DNA from 3 places in the Ensifer sp. B1-9 genome. Region 3 is predicted to be linked to each of the others. Evidence: riboswitches for the same ligand, from Rfam matches in the RefSeq annotation. Region 3 holds a riboswitch; each other region holds the start of a gene.
The links. Region 3 has a riboswitch for cobalamin ahead of ACQ5BM_RS14000 (aromatic ring-hydroxylating oxygenase subunit alpha). Riboswitches for the same ligand answer to the same signal wherever they lie in the genome.

Region 1: another riboswitch for cobalamin. It lies ahead of ACQ5BM_RS00125 (CbtB domain-containing protein); the one in region 3 lies ahead of ACQ5BM_RS14000 (aromatic ring-hydroxylating oxygenase subunit alpha).
Region 2: another riboswitch for cobalamin. It lies ahead of bluB (5,6-dimethylbenzimidazole synthase); the one in region 3 lies ahead of ACQ5BM_RS14000 (aromatic ring-hydroxylating oxygenase subunit alpha).

Annotation. Positions count from the first base shown of each region.
Region 1 is NZ_JBCHVG010000001.1:20,491-27,641, forward strand. Features, by position in the region: gene ACQ5BM_RS00115 ((2Fe-2S)-binding protein) at 1-617, shown strand, start outside; gene ACQ5BM_RS00120 (CbtA family protein) at 668-1,465, opposite strand; gene ACQ5BM_RS00125 (CbtB domain-containing protein) at 1,662-1,838, opposite strand; cobalamin riboswitch at 1,881-2,144, opposite strand; gene ACQ5BM_RS00130 (TetR family transcriptional regulator) at 2,143-2,835, opposite strand; gene ACQ5BM_RS00135 (NAD(P)H-binding protein) at 2,934-3,764, shown strand; gene ACQ5BM_RS00140 (DUF1772 domain-containing protein) at 3,761-4,240, shown strand; gene ACQ5BM_RS00145 (crotonase/enoyl-CoA hydratase family protein) at 4,299-5,093, opposite strand; gene ACQ5BM_RS00150 (TetR/AcrR family transcriptional regulator) at 5,176-5,781, shown strand; gene ACQ5BM_RS00155 (VOC family protein) at 5,893-6,243, shown strand; gene ACQ5BM_RS00160 (hypothetical protein) at 6,567-7,151, shown strand, end outside.
Region 2 is NZ_JBCHVG010000011.1:187,883-195,033, reverse strand. Features, by position in the region: gene ACQ5BM_RS21520 (LacI family DNA-binding transcriptional regulator) at 1-960, opposite strand, end outside; gene ACQ5BM_RS21515 (phytanoyl-CoA dioxygenase family protein) at 1,065-2,258, shown strand; gene ACQ5BM_RS21510 (SDR family oxidoreductase) at 2,347-3,159, shown strand; cobalamin riboswitch at 3,264-3,475, shown strand; gene bluB (5,6-dimethylbenzimidazole synthase) at 3,522-4,265, shown strand; gene ACQ5BM_RS21500 (DUF2865 domain-containing protein) at 4,222-5,301, opposite strand; gene ACQ5BM_RS21495 (acyl-homoserine-lactone synthase) at 5,456-6,100, opposite strand; gene ACQ5BM_RS21490 (helix-turn-helix transcriptional regulator) at 6,244-6,978, opposite strand.
Region 3 is NZ_JBCHVG010000007.1:2,826-9,976, reverse strand. Features, by position in the region: gene ACQ5BM_RS14010 (L-threonylcarbamoyladenylate synthase) at 1-246, opposite strand, end outside; gene ACQ5BM_RS14005 (DUF6656 family protein) at 326-925, opposite strand; cobalamin riboswitch at 1,229-1,433, shown strand; gene ACQ5BM_RS14000 (aromatic ring-hydroxylating oxygenase subunit alpha) at 1,538-2,782, shown strand; gene ACQ5BM_RS13995 (2Fe-2S iron-sulfur cluster-binding protein) at 2,784-3,878, shown strand; gene ACQ5BM_RS13990 (glycoside hydrolase family 25 protein) at 3,884-5,029, opposite strand; gene ACQ5BM_RS13985 (hypothetical protein) at 5,109-5,333, shown strand; gene ACQ5BM_RS13980 (BA14K family protein) at 5,449-5,901, shown strand; gene ACQ5BM_RS13975 (transporter) at 5,947-6,936, opposite strand.

The sequences.
Region 1 (7,151 bases), on a different contig from region 3:
CGGCGCATCTCATCGCCTTTTATAGCCGGCAACTGAGTGTGGTTCTCGGCGCGTTCTATCTCGGGGCGGGGCGTCACGCAGAAATCGCCGGCATTCGCTTCGAGGACTGGGCTCGGCTGCACGAGGGGCGGGAGATTGCCGGCAAGCGCTATCGTTTCCATCTTGGTCGGCTGACCGCGGTGCCGCAGGCGAGCGAAGGCGGCAGCACTTTCGAGCGCGGCTTCACGGCCCATCTGGCGCCGGTCGTCGCAGTCTTGAAACGGCGGACGGGGCTTTCCTCCGGAGCGCAGTGGCGGCTGGCGGCAGATTCGCTTGCCGGTGCCTTTCTGGAGATCGGGCGCGCGATCGGCGACGAGGCGCGCTGCATGGCCGAGGCGCTGGCCATCGTCAAAAGGCCCGGGTCGCCGCTGTTCTCGGAAGAACTCTGCTACGAGGAGATCTCGGCAATCGATCCGGCAAGCAGCAAGCGGCTGTCGCGCCAGTACAGGATACGCTGCGGTTGCTGCCTCTATTTCCGAACGGAAGGCGGCAGCTTCTGCGACACCTGCGTGCTGCTCGAGCCGAACGATCGTCGCGAAAGGCTGGCAGCGCATCTCATGCAAAACGGCGGGGGCTGAACCCCGCCGCCTGCTTGTTCAGGTTCCCATGGAGCATGGGATCGGCCGGATCAGTTCGCCCTGGCGAAACGCTCGTTGATGAAGCCGGAAACGACGCCGAGCACGATCCAGAAGGCAAGCGTGGTGGCGAGGGCGGCGACGGCAAATTCGGCGCCGAGCACGGCCGGGACGTTGCTGGAAATGTCGAGCGGTTGCGGTGCGCCGTAGACATGCGGCGCGGCGATCAGCGCGAGGCCGACGACCTTTGCGACGATCTCCTCGCGCAGGACGACGAGATAGAGGCCGACGGCTGAGAGGGCGACGGTTGCCAGCCACCAGGTCTGGCGATCGCCGAGTTCGGCGGCCGGGAAGCCCGGCAATTCCGGCGGCAGGCCGATCGCCGGCAACATGTGCACCGCGAGCCAGCCGCAGGCGCCCCAGAGCGCACCGTTCCTCAGCGTGATCGGATAGCCGATCACCAGGCTGACGCCGGCCAGCAGCAGGCCGAAGCCGGAGCCGGTGACGAGGTTCGCCATCAGCGTGCCCGAGAAGCGGCTGAGGCCGAACATGATGCCGCCTTCCTCGTGTTCGCCCTCATGGGCATAGGCCGGCGTGATCGGCGACAGCGCATCGAGCACGGCGCCGAGCGGCGAGACCGCCTTCAGCGACGAATGCTGATCGTGCCCTTCTGCGGCCGGCTGCGCCGCCCCCGGCTGGCCGGCGGGCTGCTCGGTGGTCGCCGGAGCCTCGCCTTCGAATTGTTCCGCATGCAGGATCAGCGGCGTAACCCTGAGTTCCTGGGCGCCGGTCATGAAGACGCCGGCAATCAGTCCAGCCACGATCGCGGCCAGAAGCGTTCTGACAATCATGTCGAATTCCCTCGATAGCGACAAAAGCCACGCACTCTGGCGTGGTTTGCAAGCCTTTCGTTCTTTCTGCCGTGCGGATGAACCTGGTGTGCCGGACGAACCGGTATGCACAAACACCGACATCCGGCACAGGCCGGATGCGTTCAGGTCCGCAGACACGTCGATGCGGAACGTGAGCTACGTTCCGAGACATCGTTTAGTGGCAGGGGAAGCCGTAGGAATGGCGGGTGTCGTGTGCGGTGTCGTGCAGCACGGCCGAATTGGCAAGGCCGGCGCCGAAGACGAGGAATGCGCCGATGAGAAGTGCGATGACGCCAGCGGTCAGACGATCGCTGAGGGAGAGCGGGGTGCTCGAAATAGTAGACGTAGCCATGACAACCTCCGTGATGGCATCGGGAAATTCCCGGTGTGGGCCCTATGCCCGTATCGAGTGGCAGGTTTCCTGGCTCACGGCGCTGGGCGTAATGCCCGGGATCTGCCTCGCCTTCCCAGTCCGACCACCCTCTCGGGGTCTCTTCCAGTGGCTTCTCCCGGATCGCTCCGGAACGGCAAGATCGACGTCGCTCTACAGTCGCGGGGTCGGCCGTGATTTGAATGCCCAGCTTGGGTCCATCCGTCACGTTCCCGTTTACTCCCGACACACGTTCGCGTCTCGGGAACCAATCGATCCCTGATGATTATGAGTGTGTCATGGCGTTGTCAATTGAGCCTGCGCCGCCGGCCGCTTCATCAGCGACAAAATCGCGAAGGATCATCTGCTTGTAGGCCTCGACGATGCGGTTGCCCTCGGCGCGGTCGACCGAGATGGCGAGCCGCATCGTGCATTCGCCGAGATACATGATCAGGAACGCGGCCTCGTCGATCGCCGCGCGTGGGCGTTGCGGCTGGAGCCGGGCAAGGACATCGGCGAGCAGACGGCCGGTCATGCGGCTTTCTTCCAGTTCGATCTGCCTCAGCGTCTTGTCGGCCTGCATCGCCGACCAGATGTCGCGCATCACCGGTTCGGCGAGGAACATGTCGTAATAGGTATCGAAGAGCGCGCCGAAGGCGTCGCGCAGTTCTGCCATCGACGTCACCTTGGCGAATTCGCCCTCGATGCATTCGCGGGAATAGGCGTTGTAGCGCTCGGCGAGCGTGCGCACGATCGCAGCCTTGTCCGGGAAATACTGGTACAGCGATCCGATCGAAATCCCTGCCTTTTCCGCCACTTCGCTCATGCGCATGGCATCGCTGCCCTTCTCGGCGATGAGCACGGAGGCGCAGGTGAGGATGTGCTCGACGCGCTCCCGGCTGCGCTTCTGGCTGGGCGTGCGGCGCAGCGCAGTGTCGTCGTCGCCTGCAATCGGCAGGGTGCCTGTCGGCTCAATCATGAATAATCCTCACATTTTGTCTTGACTCCCAAAATACGAGGATTTATCACATTTGCAAATGTGAGAGTTGCTCATGTTTTTAATCGGGAGGAAAGATCATGTCTGGCAAGGTTACGTTGGTGCTGGGTGGTACGGGCAAGACGGGGCGCCGCATTGCGGAGCGGCTGCGCGCCAAGGGTGTCACGGTGCGCATCGGCGCGCGCTCGGCCACGCCGTCCTTCGACTGGAACGACGAGACGACCTGGGCGCCGGCGCTCGAGAATGTCGAGCGCATCTATGTCAGCTATCAGCCGGATCTCGCCGTGCCCGGCGCGGTCGAGGCGATCCGCCGCTTTTCCGCGCTTGCGGTCCGTTCCGGCATCAAGCGCCTCGTGCTGCTTTCGGGGCGCGGCGAGGACGCGGCGCAGGCGGCCGAACGCGAATTGCAGGCATCGGGCGCCGACTGGACGATCATTCGGGGGAGCTGGTTCTTCGAGAATTTCAGCGAAGCCTTCCTGATGGATGCGGTTCGCAGCGGCATGGTCTACCTGCCGCCGGACGCGGTCACCGAACCGTTTGTCAGCGCCGATGACATCGCCGATGTCGCCGTGCTTGCGCTCCTCGACGACGCGCATGTCGGCAAGATCTATGAACTGACAGGGCCGCGGCTGCTGACCTTCGCCGAGGCCGTCGCGGAGATCGCCGCGGCATCGGGGCGGCCCATCGGCTACCGGTCCGTGCCGCTTGCGGATTTCGTGGCGCAGATGCGAGCCGAGGGGCTGCCGGATGACTATGTCGAACTCATCCGCTATCTCTTCTCGTCCGTGCTCGACGGGCGCAATTCCAGCCTGACGTCCGATATCGAGCACGTGCTTCTGCGCCGGCCGCGCGACTTCGCCGTCTATGCCCGGGAAACCGCAGCAACCGGTGTCTGGAGTATCGCCGCATGATCCCGCTGATTCCCGCTTTGGCCTTCGTCGCCGCCATCGGTTCCGGCCTGATGGCCGGCCTGTTCTTCATCTTCTCGGTCTGCATCATGCAGGCCCTGTCGCGGCTGCCGCCGGAGCAGGGGATCGCCGCGATGAACGCGATCAATGTCGTCATCCAGAACCCGATCTTCCTCAGCGCCTTCATGGGCACGGCGCTGATCGGCCTGGCGCTGGTGGTCATGGCCTTCCTCTCGGGCGGTGAAGGCCGCTGGCTGCTCGCGGCCGGTGGCATCGCCTATGTCGTCGGCGTGCTCCTGGTAACGATCATCTTCAACGTGCCGATGAACGATGCGCTCGCCGCTGCGGCACCCGGCCAGGCGGCGGCCGATCTCTGGCAGCAGCGCTATCTTACCGATTGGGTCTGGTGGAACCATGTGCGCACCGTCGCCTCGATCGGCTCGCTGGCGCTCTTCATCCTCGGCTTCGCCCGCGCCTGATGGATAGCGGCGGCAAGGCCGTTGCGCCCTGCCGCCGTTTGCCGTGCTGCCGAGACGCTCAGCCTGTCGGGCCGTCCTCGTGGATGCGTCGTCCCTTCCAGGCGGCAAGCGCATCCGAGAGATCGTCGGTCGGCACCATCTGGGCGAATTGTTCGCTCTCGACCAGCAGCCCCTCCGCTATCGACATGTTGAGGCCGCGGGTGACGGCGGTGATGATCGAGCGGACGGCAAGTGGCGAATAACCCATGATGCGCCTGGCCAGGTCACGGGCCGCAGGGATCAGCGCCTCATGGGCGACGACCCGGTTGATGAGCCCCATCTCCAGTGCGTGCTCGGGCGAGAAATCCTTTCCCGTCAACAGGAGTTCGAGCGCGCGCTTGCGGCCGGCAAGGCGCGGCAGGCGCTGGGTGCCGCCGAAGGTCGGCGGCATGCCGAGCTTGATCTCGGGCTTGGCAAAGCGCGCCCTGTCGCTGGCGATGGCCAGATGCACGGCCTCGGTGATCTCGCAGCCGCCGCCATAGGCGATGCCGTTGACGGCGGCGATGACCGGCTTTGGAAAGGCTTCGAGCCGGGCCGTCAGCCGTTGGCCGCGGCGGACGAAATCGCGCACGGCGGGGTTCACGCCCTTGGCCACGCTTTCGGAAAATTCATGGATATCGCCGCCGGCGGAAAAGGCGCGGTCGCCGGCGCCGGTGATGATCACGGCGCCGACATTGTCGTTCACCTCGATCGAGTCGAGAAGGACCATGAGGTGGTCGATCAGCTCGTAATTCAGCGCGTTGAGTTTCTCCGGGCGGTTGAGGGTCAGGTGGGCGATCCCCTCGGAAATCTGCATCAGCACGGTATTGGACATGGTTGTTCTCCGGCAGTGGTTGACGCGGGGAGGCTAGGTGAGAGAAGATGTCATGTATATTCACTAGTCGGTATACATCGTGATGGCGAAAGCAGAGAAATCGACCCGGGATGTGATCGTCGCCGCTGCGGCAAAGCTCTTTTATGCCGAGGGCATCCGTGCCGTCAGCGTCGACGCGGTGGCCGAAGAGGCGGGGGTAACGAAGCGCACGCTCTACTACCACTTCGACAGCAAGGACGATCTGATCGCGGCCTATCTCGAAGGCCGAGACCAGCCCAACCTTAAACTCTTCCAGAAATGGTTCGCCGAGGCCGAAGGCGAACTGGCGGCGAAGGTTGACGCGATCTTCGTCAACCTGGCGCGGGCGGCGCGTCATCCGAAGTGGAAAGGCTGCGGCTTCCTGCGTACCTCCGCCGAACTTGCCAACATGCCGGGGCATCCGGCGATCCGTATCGGTGCCGCTCACAAGAAGAAGTTCGAGGTCTGGATGGCCGAGACCCTTGCGGATGCCGGGGCGTCCGAACCCGCCCTGCTGGCGAAACAGATCCTGCTGCTTCTCGACGGCAGTTTTGCCGTGGTGCTGCTGCATCGTGACGCCGGCTACATGGAGGCAGCCGGCAAGGCGGCGGCCTCGCTGGTGCGGGTGGCGCTTGCCCACGCCAACCCAAAGGCGTTGTCGGTGCTGTAAGGCGAGACGCGGTTTCCGCTTCAAACGGGCGCAATTGGCGGGCAGTATAGGCTGCATCATCAACGGACGAACAACCTATGCGCGCGGGCACGCCGCGAAAAAGGGAAAACCATGACCGTCAAGCGTATCGTCTCGAACCTCTACGCCCCGGACCCGCAGGCGGCGCGCGCCTTCTATGGCGACCTGCTGGAACTGGACGTGGTGATGGATCACGGCTGGATCCTGACCTTCGCCGCCAAGGGCAAGGCCGCGATGCCGCAGGTAAGCATCGCCAGTGAGGGCGGCAACGATACGCCGGTGCCGGTGCTTTCGATCGAAGTCGACGACGTCGACCAGATCTACGCGCGCGCCAAGGCCGCGGGCGTCGAGATCGTCTACGACATCACCAACGAGCCCTGGGGTGTGCGGCGCTTCTTCATGCGCGACCCCTTCGGCAACGTCGTCAACATTCTCACGCACTAAAATCTAGAGCGGGACGAGGAAAAGTGCGTGCAGTTTTCTGCGCGCACCCCTTGCCTAGCCCACTCAGACCCTTGAGCGCATGCCAGGGCGGCTGGGCTTGCACATCGACGCGCTCATGCTCCTGAACTACGCCGCCTGAACGGCTCCCGCTTGTCGCTTAACCATCAACGTTATCGCTGAGGTTCGCAGTTCTGGCGTCGGTCGGATCGAGTGCACGCGACTCACCATTCAACCAGTTCATCTTAACGTGCGTGATTTGCGGTGCTCCCCGACTAACCTGTTCAGTAATATTGCGAATCAACTCTGGAAATTTGGAGATTCCATTGCTTCGCCGCAGTTTTATCGCCCTTGTCGCGGTGGCTCTTACCGCTTGCGCCACATCCACCATCGATCCGCAGAGGAAGGCTGCCCTGGGCTCCGTCTATTTGGAGCCTGTGCAGTTATCAAAAGCCTCTGTCTTTGGGCCGAATTTAAGTGAGGCAAATGCAAATTCTGGGAAAGTGCCCACCACGGTGGCAGAGGCTACCTCTCGTCTTCAAGAGATAGTGGACACGCGCACAAACCTCCGCGAACTCATCGAGAGTCAGGCGAGGCAAGACCTCATTACCAAGGGATATCGTGTAACAGACGCTGCATCAGGCGCTTCCGCCAAGCTGAAGATCAACGTGTACCACGCATTGAGCGTTCCCATTGGCGATGGGCGAGGGATTGCAATGACCGTCAGCGCTGAGATGGTTCGCTCATCGGACGGCAAACGGTTAATGTTCGCCGGCGAGAGCCAGATCAAGGATTCTGAAGCGAAGGGAGTTCGAATGGCACCCTATGCCGAATGGTTCACAAATGATGATTTCGTCGTCGAGCAGTACCGCTTGATAGCTCGGCTACTCACGGCTCAGGCCCTTGCGGGC
Region 2 (7,151 bases), on a different contig from region 3:
GCCAGACGAAGCGCGGCCGTGCAGCATGATCGTGCGAAATGCCGTGCGCGCGTCGGTCTTCAGATCATGGTGCAGGACGAAATGAATGCGCCGCTCGCGCAGCAGCGCCAGATTGTCCTCGTCGAGGTCGTGGGCGACGTAGAGAGCGCAGCGGCGGCCGAGCCGGTCGAAGGCGGCCAGCACCGAGCGGTTGCCGCCGCCGATGGAATAGGCGGCATTGATGTCAGGGTTGGCGGCGAGTGCCGCATCCGCCAGTGCACCGGTTTCGCTGTCCCGCCCATGGCCCTCGCTGATCTCGACGATCCGGATCGTCGGGTAGCGCTGGCGCAGCACGCGGCGAAAGCCGATTTCCCGCTCTTCCTCACCGCGGAAGCGGCCGCTGGACAAGGTGACGAGCACGGTCGCCGACGCGCCGGCGAAGCGCTCGCCGATGAGATAGGCGGCGGTTTCTCCGGCTGCCCTGTTGTCGGCGCCGGCATAGGCGGTTCGCTGGGAATGGGGCAGGTCGGTCACCAGCGTGACGACGGGGATGCCGCTCGTCTCGAAGCGCGCCACGGCGCCGACGATCTCGGGCACATCAGGCGCCTTGAGAACAAGCCCATCGGTTCCCCGCAGCCGGATGCGGTCGAGCAGTTGGACGATCTCCTGCGGGCGCATCGTCTCGGCGAAATGGAAGCGGCAACGAAAGCTCGTCGGCGCCAGCGTCATCGCTTCGCCCTCGAAAGCCCGCCGCACTGCATCGGTAAAACGTTCCGGCGCCTCCATCACGATATCGATCGCGAACTTGCGGCCCTGGATGTCGAGCCCGGCCTGCTGCTTCTCCAGCTCTTCGATGGCCGCGCGAACCCTGGCGATGGTCTGCCGCCGTACGCCCTGGCGTTCGTTGAGCACGCGATCGACGGTCGCGGTGCTGAGGCCGGCCTGAAAGGCAATGTCCTTGACCAGAAACGGATGGGCCATCGCGCCAACTCTCCTGATGGATTTTTGATGGATTCTTGCCCTATATCATGTTTTGTGGCCGCCTATAGTCGTGCTCATCAAGATGTTCCAGGGGAGGAAACGGGATGAAGACCGACAACGGTGCGAGGCAGCGGGTGGAGCGTGTCTGGCTCACTGAGGAGGCCTGCGATATCGAGGCGTTCCGGGCGGAAGTCGAACGGCGCACCAACCTGGCCGACTATCCCTATGCTTCAGGCTGCGACAAGAACGTGCTCGTCTACAACAGCGCCGACCTGATTGCCGCCTGCGGCAATGCCGAAACGCGGCGGGCGGTGCTTGCCGAAATCTGCGAAGCGCTGGCAGCCGGCCCGGGTGTGGCGGTCTTCAAGCGCGCCTTCGCCGATACGGCCGCAATCGACGTCGCGAGCGCCGTCTTCGACGGGATCATCGAGGAGCAGCATCGCAGCAACAGCGGCGGCGGTGATCACTTCGCCAAGCCCGGCGCCAACGATCGCATCTGGAATTCGTTGGAAAAACACTGCCTGAAGGCGCCCGAGAATTTTGCGGCCTACTATGCCAATGCGATCATTGCGCTCGTCAGCGAAGCCTGGCTCGGGCCGAACTATCAGATGACGGCGCAGGTGAACCGCGTCAATCCGGGCGGCGCGGCGCAATCGGCACACCGGGACTACCATCTCGGCTTCCAGACCTCCGCGGTGATCGAGCGATATCCGGTTCATGTGCACAAGCTTTCGCCGGTGCTGACGCTGCAAGGCGCGGTCGCCCATTGCGACATGCCGCTCGAAAGCGGGCCGACGCTGTTCCTGCCCTATAGCCAGACCTACGTGCCGGGCTATCTGGCGCTCAACCGGCCGGAGTTCCGCGCCTATTTCGACGAGCACCACGTGCAGCTTCCGCTCGAAAAGGGCGATGTCGTCTTCTTCAACCCTGCGCTCTTCCATGCCGCCGGCAACAATCGCTCCGCCGATATCCGCCGCGTCGCCAATCTCCTGCAGGTGTCCTCGGCTTTCGGTCGGGCGATGGAGACGGTCGACCGGCTGACGATGAGCGCGACGCTCTACCCGGCCTTGAAGACATTGCTGGCGAAGGGCAAGCTGACCGAGGCGGAAGCCGCCAACGTCATCGCATCCTGCGCCGAGGGCTATTCGTTTCCGACCAATCTCGATCGGGATCCGCCGCTCGGCGGCCTGGCACCGAAGACGCAGGCGCAGTTGATGCGCGAGGCACTGGCTGCGGGAACGAGCGAGCAGGACTTTCAAGCGGCACTCGATGCACAGGCACGGCGCAAGCTGAGCTGACGGTTCAATCTCACATTTGACGGGCTCCCGATGCGTTGCGCTCGGGAGCCGTACCTGTTTCACGCGATCATTCCCGAGGGAGAATTCGATGAACGGACAAATGCAAGGCAAGATCGCCATCGTCACCGGTGGCACGCAAGGACTGGGCGCAGCGATTGCCGGCCTTTTCGCCGAACGCGGTGCAGCCGGCATCGTCATTTGCGGGCGCAATGCCGCCAAGGGGCGCGCGAAGGCGGAGGAAATCGGCAAGGCCAGCGGCGCGAAGGTGGTCTATGTCGAGGCCGATCTTGAAAAGGTGGAGCTCGCGCGGAAGGTCGTTGCCGCCTGCGATGCGGAGTTCGGCCGGGTCGATGCGCTGGTCAATGCTGCGGCCATTACCGATCGCGGCACGATCCTCGACACGACACCGGAGCTCTTCGACCGGATGTTCGCCATCAATGTACGGGCGCCGTTCTTCCTGATGCAGGAGACGGTGAAGGTGATGCGGCGCGAGCGGACCGAAGGCACGATCGTCAATATCGGTTCCATGTCGGCGATGGCCGGGCAGCCCGTCATCGCGGCCTATTGCGCATCGAAAGGGGCCCTCGAAACGCTGACCAAGAACACGGCCTACGCGCTGTTACGCAACCGCATCCGCGTCAACGGCCTGAATATCGGCTGGATGGCATCCGAAGGCGAAGATCGCATCCAGCGCGAGTTTCACGGCGCCGCCGCAGACTGGCTCGAAAAGGCGGCCGCCAGCCAACCGTTCGGCAGGCTCGTCGATCCGGCGGAGGTCGCGCGCGCCTGCGCCTATCTGTCTTCGGCCGAATCCGGGCTGATGACCGGATCGGTGATCTGCTTCGACCAGTCGGTCTGGGGCGGCTATGACGGTTCGCCGCATCCGGTGGCGCCGCTTTAGATCACGGTGATCGATCCTTATAAGTAGAGCGGGATGCGGGCGGAAAACCGCCGGCACTTTTCCTCACCCGCCCTGACGGGTGCTTGTCTTTCCCTGGCGGCTGTGCCCTTATGGCGCCGTCAGGTGCCCGCGCGAGCGGGAGAATCGGGAATCCGGTGTCATTCTGGAACGTGCCCAACGCTGTGACGGGGACGGTTGCCTCTCGAAGTGCCTTGAATTGATTCAAGGTTTTGCCACTGGATCTTCAAGCGATCTGGGAAGGTGGGGCGACCGGTTGAACCGAAGTCAGAAGACCGGCCTGGCGAGATAGACCGAACCCCGCGTGGACGGCGGGAGGTTTTCGCATTGTTGGGGATCGAACGATGCTGACTGAACCGAAGGGCGGCCTTGCGGCTGCCGGTGCCTTTTCGCTGGAAGAGCGGGAGGCCGTCTACCGCGCCATCGAAACACGCCGCGACGTGCGCGATGAATTCCTGGACAAGCCTTTGCCCGACGAACTGGTGAAGCGGCTGCTGACGGCGGCGCACAGCGCGCCGTCCGTGGGTTTCATGCAGCCCTGGAACTTCGTGCTGGTGCGGGCGCCGGAAACGCGCGAACGCGTCTGGCAGGCCTTTCGCCGTGCCAATGACGAGGCGGCGCGGATGTTTGCGGAGGAACAACAGGCCAAGTATCGATCACTGAAGCTCGAAGGCATTCGCAAGGCGCCGCTCAGCATCTGCGTCACCTGTGATCGCACACGCGGCGGCGCCGTCGTTCTCGGCCGCACGCACAATCCGCAGATGGATGTCTATTCGACGGTTTGCGCCGTGCAGAACCTGTGGCTGGCGGCGCGCGCCGAAGGGGTCGGCGTCGGCTGGGTCAGCATCTTCCACGAGACGGAAGTCAAGGCGATCCTCGGCATCCCCGATCATATCGAGATCGTTGCCTGGCTCTGCCTCGGCTATGTCGATCGCCTCTATCAGCAGCCCGAGCTGGCGGTGAAAGGGTGGCGCCAGCGCTTGCCGCTGGAAGAACTGGTCTTCGAGGAAGGCTGGGGAACTGCAGCGACGGATCGTTCCGACATCAATTCTGGACCGGTTGATAGGCCGGTCCCTTTGGGTGCTTGAGGTCGATCGAGGTTTCTTCGTTGGGCAGGAAGGTCGGGCCGACGACGCGCACCTTGTTCTTGGATGGGTCGTAGGGGCGCTCCTCGGGCGGCGCCTTAGCGGTCGTTGCATCTGCCGGTTTCTTGGTTTCGATCACCACGATTGACGACTGGTCATCGCCGGTCATCGTACCGGTCGCTTTCGGCGAGGTCGCGGCCGTCTGCGGTATCTGGCAGCCGCACATGCCGGGTTTGCTGATGCCGCGGGTGCGATAGGCGAAGGCATTGGGCATTTCGGTATAGGGCCGGCCGGTCACGGCCGAGACCATCTGTTCGCTCTCCTCCGTGTTGAGGTCGTGGAAGTAGAGCTCCGTCTCGGCGCCAGGGCAGCGCGCCCGGCAGGCCTGTTCGTCACGCGGGAAGTCGGCGGGCGTCGCATCCGAAGAGATCGGGAAGAAGGCGCCGTCGCAGGTGCGCACGCACATGGTCCGCAACGTCCCGCGATAGTAGCCGTCCTGCGGCGCATAGCCGTCTTCGCCATGCCCAAGCATCGGCCCGTAGGCGTCGTCAGGCGGCAGATCGGCGATGATGTTGCGGTGCGTCTCCGGCTCTTCGGGTTCGACGCTCGCAAAATAGTCGCGGTCGCTGTAGCAGCCGTTGATCTCGAGCGCGGCGACGATACGGCGACGGGTGTCTTCGCTGCCGCCGGCGACGATCTGCTCACGCTCCGATTTCAGCATGCGCAGGTTGTCTTCCATCTCGGCGATGAGGCTGTCGAGCTCGCTGCAGGTGTCGGGGTCTCCGCCGTCGAAGGTGGCGACGCTGCCGCCACCGCAGCCCGCGCGCCGGCGATCGTTCTTCGCCCGGCGCAACTCGATGTTCTGGCGTGAGATGGCGCTGGCATAGTCGCGGGCGTCGGCATTGCTGGCGACGATGTCGGACATTTGCGCAAGCCGGGTGTTCAGCCGGTCGCACACGGTCGATGCCAGCGAAGGATCGGCACCGACCAGAGCCAACGGCACAAGCGCCGCAGCGACGTGTTTCAAGCGCGGGAACACGGGCGAAGTCTCTTCCTACTGCCACACGATGCCAACCTTCTGGTATGGGCGGCTGCTGGCGGCAATTCCTGTTTCACCTCCATCATAGAGCTTGTCGATGATCGTGCAACGACAAGCGGCGGTTTGCGTTAACGGGTCCGGCCGACCGAAGCGGTCAGGCGGCGCGGGCGGTTTCCAGCGACATCGGGCGTTCCAGAACGGTGCCTTCGATGGCAGCAACGGCCTTCATGCGCTGAAGCAGGTTCTCGGTCACTTCCCAGGCGACGGCAACGGCGAAAACCGAGCCGATGCGATGCGGTTCGGCGATGCGCTCGCCCGGGCATCCCATGCGGCGGAACATGCGTTCCAGGAACACGTCGGTGACCGTGACGATATGGCTGATACCGGATGCGAGACCGAGCTCGCCGACGCCGCACATCAACTCGGCGGCCGCGACCGTGACCTGATTCGATGCGCGATCCTGCGAAATGTCGGGCTCGATGCAGAAGCGGCTCGATTCCCAGACCGAAGCGCTGCGGATTTCCGGGTTGTCGCCGAGCAGGATCGGGAAAGTATCGTCCAGCATGTTGGGGCCGAGCGTCGGAAGCAGTCTCAGTGCGCCGCGCAGGCGACCGGTATCGGGGGCGTAGGACAGCACGTAGAGCGGGTTCGCCTTGTCGTAGTTGTCGATTTCCCACTCACCGTCGGTCTGAACATCCCATTTCAGGAAATCGTGAAAGACGCGCTTGCGCAGCCGGAACATCTCGTCGACGGCCTGCGGGTGCTGTGCGCGGGTCTTTCCGTTCAGGATCCTGATCATCTTTTTCTCCATCCTTGTTTTGGGATGGGCGGATGCTGTCAGGCTGGCGACGGCCGCGTAACTGTCGGTAGTGACAGTTTAAATCGGTGATATTTCCCACTAGATTTCGAGGGGTTTTGGGAGGGGCCTTGGCGCGGCCGGCGTCAAACGGTGGGGATCAGCGCATGGCGCACGGCCTGGGCAACGGCCTGCGTATTGGAGACGACATTCAGCTTGCGCCTCGCATTGGTCATGAAGAAGCGCACGGTACGTTCGGAAATGCCGAGAATCGTGGCGATTTCCCAATAGCTCTTGCCGGCGGCGGCCCAAGTCAGAACCTCGGTTTCGCGGCCGGTGAGGCGCTCGCGCGCCGAAAGCGCTCCGGGCATTGCGGCGTGCTCGAGCATTGCGGCATGGAAGAGGTTGGCGGCGAGCTGGAAATCGCGCAGATGCTGGCGCCGATAGGCCGTCCATTCGTCGGCCGGCATGTTGACGTTGAGGGCAAGCAGCGCCATGCGGCCGGCTGGCGAAGGCAGCGGCAAGGCGACGCCTTCGGTCGAAAGGCCGATCTCCTGCGCCGCCTGGAACAGAGGCTCGCAATCCGGAAAACGATGCCGCGCCATCGTCCACTCCACCGGGCGGACGCCGCCAAGTGCGAGTTTCAGGATGGGATCGATTCGATGAAGGCTGCGCGACCGGTAGATTTCGGCCGCATAGGCACCGAAGGTGTGATGCAGGCGGCAGATCTTGAGCTCGTCGGCGTAGGGCTCGGCTTCAAGGTACAGGAGATGAGCGATGCGGAAGGTCCGGCGCATCAGCGTAAAGAAATGAGCGGGCTCGACACAGCCCCCGCATTCCAGGATTTCCAGCATGTCGAGGACAGCCTGTTGCTCAGTCATGCCACAACACCGAATCTCGTCCGAGGTTGCAGCATGGTTAGGGGTTCACCTTTTGTCCAGCGCAAACTTAGCTGTTTAGTGTGCAATACCAGACATGCAATTTCTGATTGGCGGTTTTCCCGACTGGTCTGCCCGAGCGGGTGGCAGAGGATGATTTCTCTGTGATTCCCGGA
Region 3 (7,151 bases):
CACGGGGTCGAAGCGCACATGAGCCTCGGCCATGGCCATGTCGGAAACATGCGAGATCAGTGGATTGAAACGCGGTCGGCCCTTCATCTCGTAGATGCGGCTGATCGCATCGGGATTGGTGGCGTCGGCGGCAAGGCCATAGACGGTTTCGGTGGGAATGGCGACCGGCTCGCCTTCGGCAAGAACGGCGCAGGCGCGTTCGATTGCGCGGTACGGTTCAATGCCCGTGTCGATGATCTCTGCCATGCCGTTTCCTTTCCGACGCTTCCTTAGCGGACGTGCCGGGAAAACAGAACGATTTTCTTTGCGGGAAACGGTTACTGGCTCAGAGGCTGCGGATGATACGGCGCAGCGCGTCGTCCCGGGCACCCAGCATCAGCACGTTCTTGAGAGCAACCTTGGGGTCGTCGGTGCGAAAGAGCAGCCCGTTGTCGCGGACGTTGCGGTTGATGACCATCTGTCCGTCTTCGGCGTTCGGCTCGATCGCGACGGCAAAATACATGCGGGAATAGCCGCTCTGGATGCGGTCGAAGAAATGGGTCTCGTCACCAAGGTCGCTGAAGAAATTGGCGAAATAGAACGACCAGGTGATGTCCTTGGAAGGCGTGACCGCTGTCCGCGCCGCTGTCACATGGCAATAGCCGAGATGCGGCTTGCCGACGAGCGTGCGGTGGAAGATCAGCTTCGGGAACTGGATCGAGGCGTGAAAGCCGTTGATCCGCTTGTGCGTCGTGTCGCCGGCGGTCGCGAGCTTCTTGGCGGTTCTGTCCGCGACTTCCTCATAACTCAGATACCGTCGTTCGCCCGGCGCCCATTGCCGGCGATTGATCCTGCCGGTGCGCAGGAACTCGCTGTGAACCGCCGTCTTCGGCACGACGGCCGGCGGCTTCTCGGCCGCTGCGTCGTAATATCTGAATTTTGCCATGCGCCATCTGCCTGCCGGACATCTTCGTCCGCCGGCAAGCCTAGTGCCTTATGGTTAATGAAGGATTTCCTTTCGTTGGCGGAAGATGCGCCGGCACTTTCATAAAAATGTCGCAAACGGGCGAAGTCTTCCCGTGCCTGCGCCATATCGGCCGCGAAAAGTGGCATATGCCCAATATTTGATCTATCTATCTGTTTATAAATAGAAAAATTTTCGACTCCGGTTCAGAAGGATGGTTTCCACTGTGTCGTCATTCTGGAATTGGATGTCGCTATCCGGCGTCTGCCAGGGTGCCTTCCGCGCTTACATATCCTTGCTCAAGGTGTCGTCTTCCAAAAGGAAGGCGGAGAATTGGGAAGCCGGTCAAATCCCGGCGCTGCCCCCGCAACGGTGGTGGAGCGAAAGCCTCGGCAAAAAGCCACTGGACCGTTCCGTCCGGGAAGGCGCCGGGCTGGTCCGCAAAGGACGGCTCCTGAGCCCGGAAACCAGCCTTGACGGACATAACCGTAACGGGTTGCGGCGGGCAGCCGGATCGGAGCCTGAAACGCATGGGTGCACGCCCGTGCGGGTTCCTGTCCTGCCTCTCCGAAACATGGCGCATGAGGACAGGACATGGATACCAAGACCGATATGCTTCGCAAGCTGAAGGGCCGGCGTGACGGCTACAGCCTCGATCGGGCCTTCTACATCGATCCCGACTATTACCGGCAGGATCTGGAAAACATCTGGTACAAGGACTGGCTGTTCATCGGCCATGACTGCGAGATCCCGCGGGCCGGCAACTATTTCACCGTCCAGGTCGGCGATTTTCCCGTCGTCGTCACCCGTGATCGGCAGGGTACGATCCGCGCGCTCCACAATTCCTGCCGGCACCGCGGTTCCCGCGTCTGCACGCAGCACAAGGGGTCCTCGGCGAAGCTTGTCTGTCCCTACCATCAATGGACTTACGAACTCGATGGCTCGCTGCTCTTCGCGCGCCAGATGGGCGAGGACTTCGACAAGGCGGCCCACAGCCTGAAACCGATCCACTGCGAGACGGTCGGCGGCTACATCTTCATCAACCTGTCGGAGACACCGGCGAATTTCGCGGCCTTCCGTGAACTGGTCACCCCCTATCTCGCTCCGCACCGGCTTGGGGAGACCAAGGTTGCCTTCGAAAGCACCATCATCGAGAAGGGCAACTGGAAGCTCGTCTGGGAAAACAACCGCGAGTGCTACCATTGCGCCGCCAATCACCCCGAACTCTGCCGCACCTATCCGGAAGCGCCGACCGCGACCGGGGTGCAGGGCGCCAAGGACGATCCGGTGATTGCCGCCCATTGGGCGAAATGCGAGGCAGGGGGCCTGCCGAGCGAGTTCCGGATGTCGCCGACCGGCCAGTTCCGCGCCGCGCGCATGCCGCTGGTCGATGATGCCGAAAGCTATACCATGTCGGGTGCGCCAGCAGTCAAAAGGGCGCTGTCGGCCGATGTCCGGCAGAAGCAGATCGGCACGCTCCTGATGTTCCATTACCCGACCACCTGGAACCATGTGCTTTCCGATCACGCCATCACCTTCCGCGTGCTGCCGCTCGGGCCGGAGCTCACGCAAGTGACGACGAAGTGGCTGGTCAACAAGGATGCGGTCGAAGGCGTCGACTATACACTCGATGACCTGACCCATGTCTGGACCGAGACCAACGACCAGGATCGCCAGATCGTCGAGGAAAACGCCTTCGGCATCCGCTCGCCGGCCTATGAATCCGGCCCCTATTCGCCGGAGCATGAAGGCGGCGTGATGCAGTTCGTCGAGTGGTACTGCAAGTTCATGGAGCAGCGCCTCGAGGGCGATGCGGCTCCGTTGTCGAAGGTCGCCTGACATGCAGATGGCACCCTCCTTCCACCATTTCGACGAACTGCATGTCTGGATCGACCGGCAGCAGATGCTCGAATGCACGTCGGCGGTCGTCGAGACCGCCGACGTCATGACCTTCACCTTCCGCGCGGGGAAGCCAGCCTGGTTTCGTTACCTGCCCGGCCAGTTCGTGACGCTCGAACTGCCGGTCGCGGACGAACCGGTCATGCGCACCTATACCCTGTCGTCGACGCCATCGCGGCCGCTCTCGATCGCGGTCACGGTGAAGGCACAGGCCGACAGCATCGGCACCCGCTGGATGTTCGACCATCTCAAGCCCGGCATGAAGCTGAGGGCCTTCGGGCCGCTCGGCGATTTCAGCTTCGTCCGCCATCCGGGCGACAAGTACCTGTTCATCTCGGCCGGCTCCGGCATCACTCCGATGATGTCGATGACCCGCTGGATGGCGGATTGCGTGCCGGAGACGGACGTCACCTTCATCTCCTGCGCCCGTCGGCCGGAGGATCTTTTGTTCCGCTCGGAGCTCGAGGTCCTGGCAACGCAGATGTCCGGGCTGAACCTCGGCTTCATCGTCGAGGGACATGAGGCGCGCCACGGTTGGCATGGCCTGCGTGGCCGCATCGACGGTGCCAAGTTGCCGTTGCTCGCTCCCGACTTCCTGGAACGTACGGTGTTCTGCTGCGGGCCGGAACCCTTCATGCGCGGTGTGCGCGAGATGCTGAAGGCAGCCAGCTTCGACATGAGCCGCTATCACGAGGAGAGCTTCCAGCCGGCGGCCGCGCCTGCTGCGGAAGAAATCGCCGTGCGCGCTGGTATCGGCGATGACGGCGAGGGCCAGGTGGCCAAGGTTGCCTTCACCATGAGCGGCAAGGAAGTGGTGGCAAAGCCCGGCCAGACGATCCTGCAGACGGCCCGCGCCAACGGTGTGCGGATCGGTGCTGCCTGCGAGGGCGGCATCTGCGGCACCTGCCGTGTGATGAAGGTCGCAGGCGAGGTCGAGATGAGCCACAATGGCGGCATTCTCGATGACGAGATCGACGAGGGCTACATCCTCGCCTGCTGCTCGCGGCCGCTGGGAGATGTCCAGATCGAAGCCTGAAGGGGCTAGGGCGTGCTACAGGGCGGTGGCTGGGCGGTGGCGAGCCCTGGGCTGCCGGCCGATGGCTTGGGGCATCCGCCCTGCGCGGCGTCATCGGCCGCGACTGCCACCTGCAGGGCGCGCTCGTGGCGGGCGAAATCGATCGACCCGGTCACCAGCATGTCGACGCTGCTGCCGGCGCTGCTCGTGGCGCCGGCACGGCTGACGAGCAGCGGCTCGCCAAGCGTTGCGGCCGCCCGTGCGACCGCGTGCACTCCGGTCCCTTGCGCAGCTTGCGCGACGAGGGTGATCGGCATTGGTTTTTCCGGCAGCAACGCGCCTTGCGCCCAGATCGCCTTCAGCGCCAGCGGCGACATCGCTGCGACGTTCACGTCGATGTCGTCCAAGGTGCCGGGCACACGATAGGGACAGCGCCGCTTACCGCAATTGACGCCGGAGGAGAACTGCCACAGCGCATAGCTGTCCCAGTTGCCCATCGGGAAGACCTGGCGGATATCCGGCTTGTAGCGCGCATACCAGAGCGGCAGGCGCGATAGCAGCCGGTGCTTGGCGCGGTGCGTGGCGATGTATTGGGCCGTGATGTGGTTTGTATAGAGGATCGGATAGCGTCCCGTCCGGGTCTTGATGTGGCCGGCGAAGATGGCGGCATCCTCGAGCGACATGTATTTGTCGGGATCGATGCCTTCGAGATCGAGAACCATCAGTTCGTCGTCGCGCGGCTCGGCGTAGTCGAGGAAGTGGTTCGCCTGGTCCACGGGGTTGCCGGGACGGGCGAGATGGTAGGCGCCCCATAGCAGCCCGTGCGAACGGGCGATCATGCGCCGGGTCTGGTAGAGCTCGCGGCTGACGGCGTATTTGCGCCACATGGTCTTGCAGTGGTTGAAGGTGTCGCCATTGTGGTCGCCGGTGCAGGAGAAGCTCTCCGGCAAACCGTCGGAGGCCTTGGCGATGAAGCCGGAGATGCGCTTGTCGGCGAGCATGACTTCCCAGTCGATGCTGTTCATTTCATAGGCGTCGACGATGATGGAATTCGACTTTGTCTTCCAGGGTTCCAGTTCACCGGCGCGTGCGGTCGCCGCCGCGAAAATCAGACCCAGGAAGGTCGCGAGGCGCAGAATCATCCCTGTGGTGGAGATATACCGCTTAGCCATTCTCTGAGATTGCCGACAGTATCGTTAATGCATCGTAAATCTCAGCCCCCGAGCAGGACTGTGCTGGAGCGACGCGTGAATGTATACCGACCTCCGGCTGTATATGAGCAATATCTTGCATAATATTGGTGTGTCGCAAGAGGGCGTGGATGCCGGCAGACCGATCAACACGTGGATCGAGACCGTCGCTGTTACCGGCCTGCCGCTGGCGATCTCCTGTGCGGGAGCGTGGGCCGCGACGCCTGAATATGGAACAAAACCGGTGGCTTACACGTTGCTCGGGGGTTTTGGGTTTCCCGGCTGAGGGGCGTCCCCCGGTTTTGCAACGATCCGGGAGAAATCATGCAGAGGCTGAAGGTGCCGCGGTTGCCCAATTTCTCGGTGAACTGCGGAGCGTGGATTCGGTTTTGGAGGTTTCGATGAAGATTTTTCTGCAGACCGGGAAGAGCCGGTGGTTTTCTTCGATCATTACCGCGGCAGTCCTGATGACGTCCGCGGCCCCGTCGCAGGCGTTCATGCCGGCGCCGACGCGCATCGAACGGCAGGCCGATGCGACGAACGTTCAGTATCGCCGGCCGGGCTATGAACGCCGCGGCAACTATTACTACTACAACGGCTATCGCGGTTATCGCTACCATCGCCCGGGCTATCGCTACTATGACGGTTGGTGGTACCCGATGGCTGCCTTCGGTGCCGGCGTGATCATCGGCGGGGCGATCGCCCAGCCGCCACGCTACGAGCGTCCTGCTGCCGGCTATGGCAACCGTCATGTGCAGTGGTGCTATGACCGTTACCGTTCCTACAGGGCCTACGACAATACCTACCAGCCCTATGGCGGCCCGCGCCGGCAATGCTACTCGCCTTATAGCTAAGGGTGAGCGGGCCGGGGCTTCCGCTTCCGGCCCTTCCTCGCAGGCTCACAGAATCCCGATCCGCCTCAGGATCCACCAGGCAAAGCCCATGGAGAGCCCGATGAACAGCGCCGCATAGAGCGTGCCGGTGCCATCGGCGAAGGGCAGCGCCCCGGTATTCATGCCGAAGAAGCCGGTGACGAGCGTCGGCGGCAGCAGGAAAGCGGTCATCAGCGACAGGATGTAAAGGTGCCGGTTGGTTTCCGAGGAAATCTTGCTGTCGATCTCCTCGTGCAGCAGACGCGCCCGTTCCTGCAGGGCGAAGACGTCGCGGTCAACCGTTTCGAGCCGGTCTGAAAGCCGCTCGGCGGCATCGATGAAACCGGGCGGCACCTCGTCTTCGTCCGAGGCGGCAGCCCGTCTCAGCAAGGCCAGGATCGTGCGCAAATGGCGATGAAGCCGCACGACCGTACGGCGCAGCGGCGCGAGGCCCGGCTGCTGTCGATGCCCCGCTTCGCCATAGACGTGATCCTCGATGACGTTCAGATCCTCGGTCAGTTCCAGAACCAGCGAGATCAAAGTGCGCTGGAATTCGATCACGATCATCTCGAAGAGATCGATCGGGCGGGCGCATTTCGCGCTCTTCTCGACCGCTGCCTTGACGCGATCGATGCTGCGCAGCGGATGCAGACGCGTGGTGATGATGATCCTGTCGCTGACGGCGAAATGCAGCCAGCCGATCGTCTTGGTCACTGCGTCGAAGGTGCGCTCGAAGTCGACGAGCGTCCCGTGTACGATATCGTCCGAAACCGTAATCGCGGCCTGCGTGTCGTGGCTGGTCAGCGTCGCGACCGCGAGCGGCGGAAGGTTGCCGATCCGCTCGATCAAGGCAGGTGTGCGTGCGTCGGAGAGCGCCAGATGAACCCAGACCCATCCTTCGCCGGCAAGCAGGCTGTCGATCGAAGCGTCGGTGGCGATACGCCGGCAGCGGCTTTCGCCGGGCAGAAAGCGATAGGCCCATACGATGCCGGGTATTTCGGGGGAAATCAGGTTCATCGGAATGCCTTGGCAGGGGCCTACCGCATGTTCCCTTAAATCGCCACCGATTTAAGGGAGAAAACATGCGGCCATTCAAAATGCTACAGCGACCTTAGCGCGTCTTACCAAGACGCGCGGCGCTGTATGCCTTGGCTTCTATGCCCGGTTGATGACAGTTTTGTTACAGGTGAGCATGACGCCGTGTCCGCGCACAGGGGCAGGAATTGACGTTG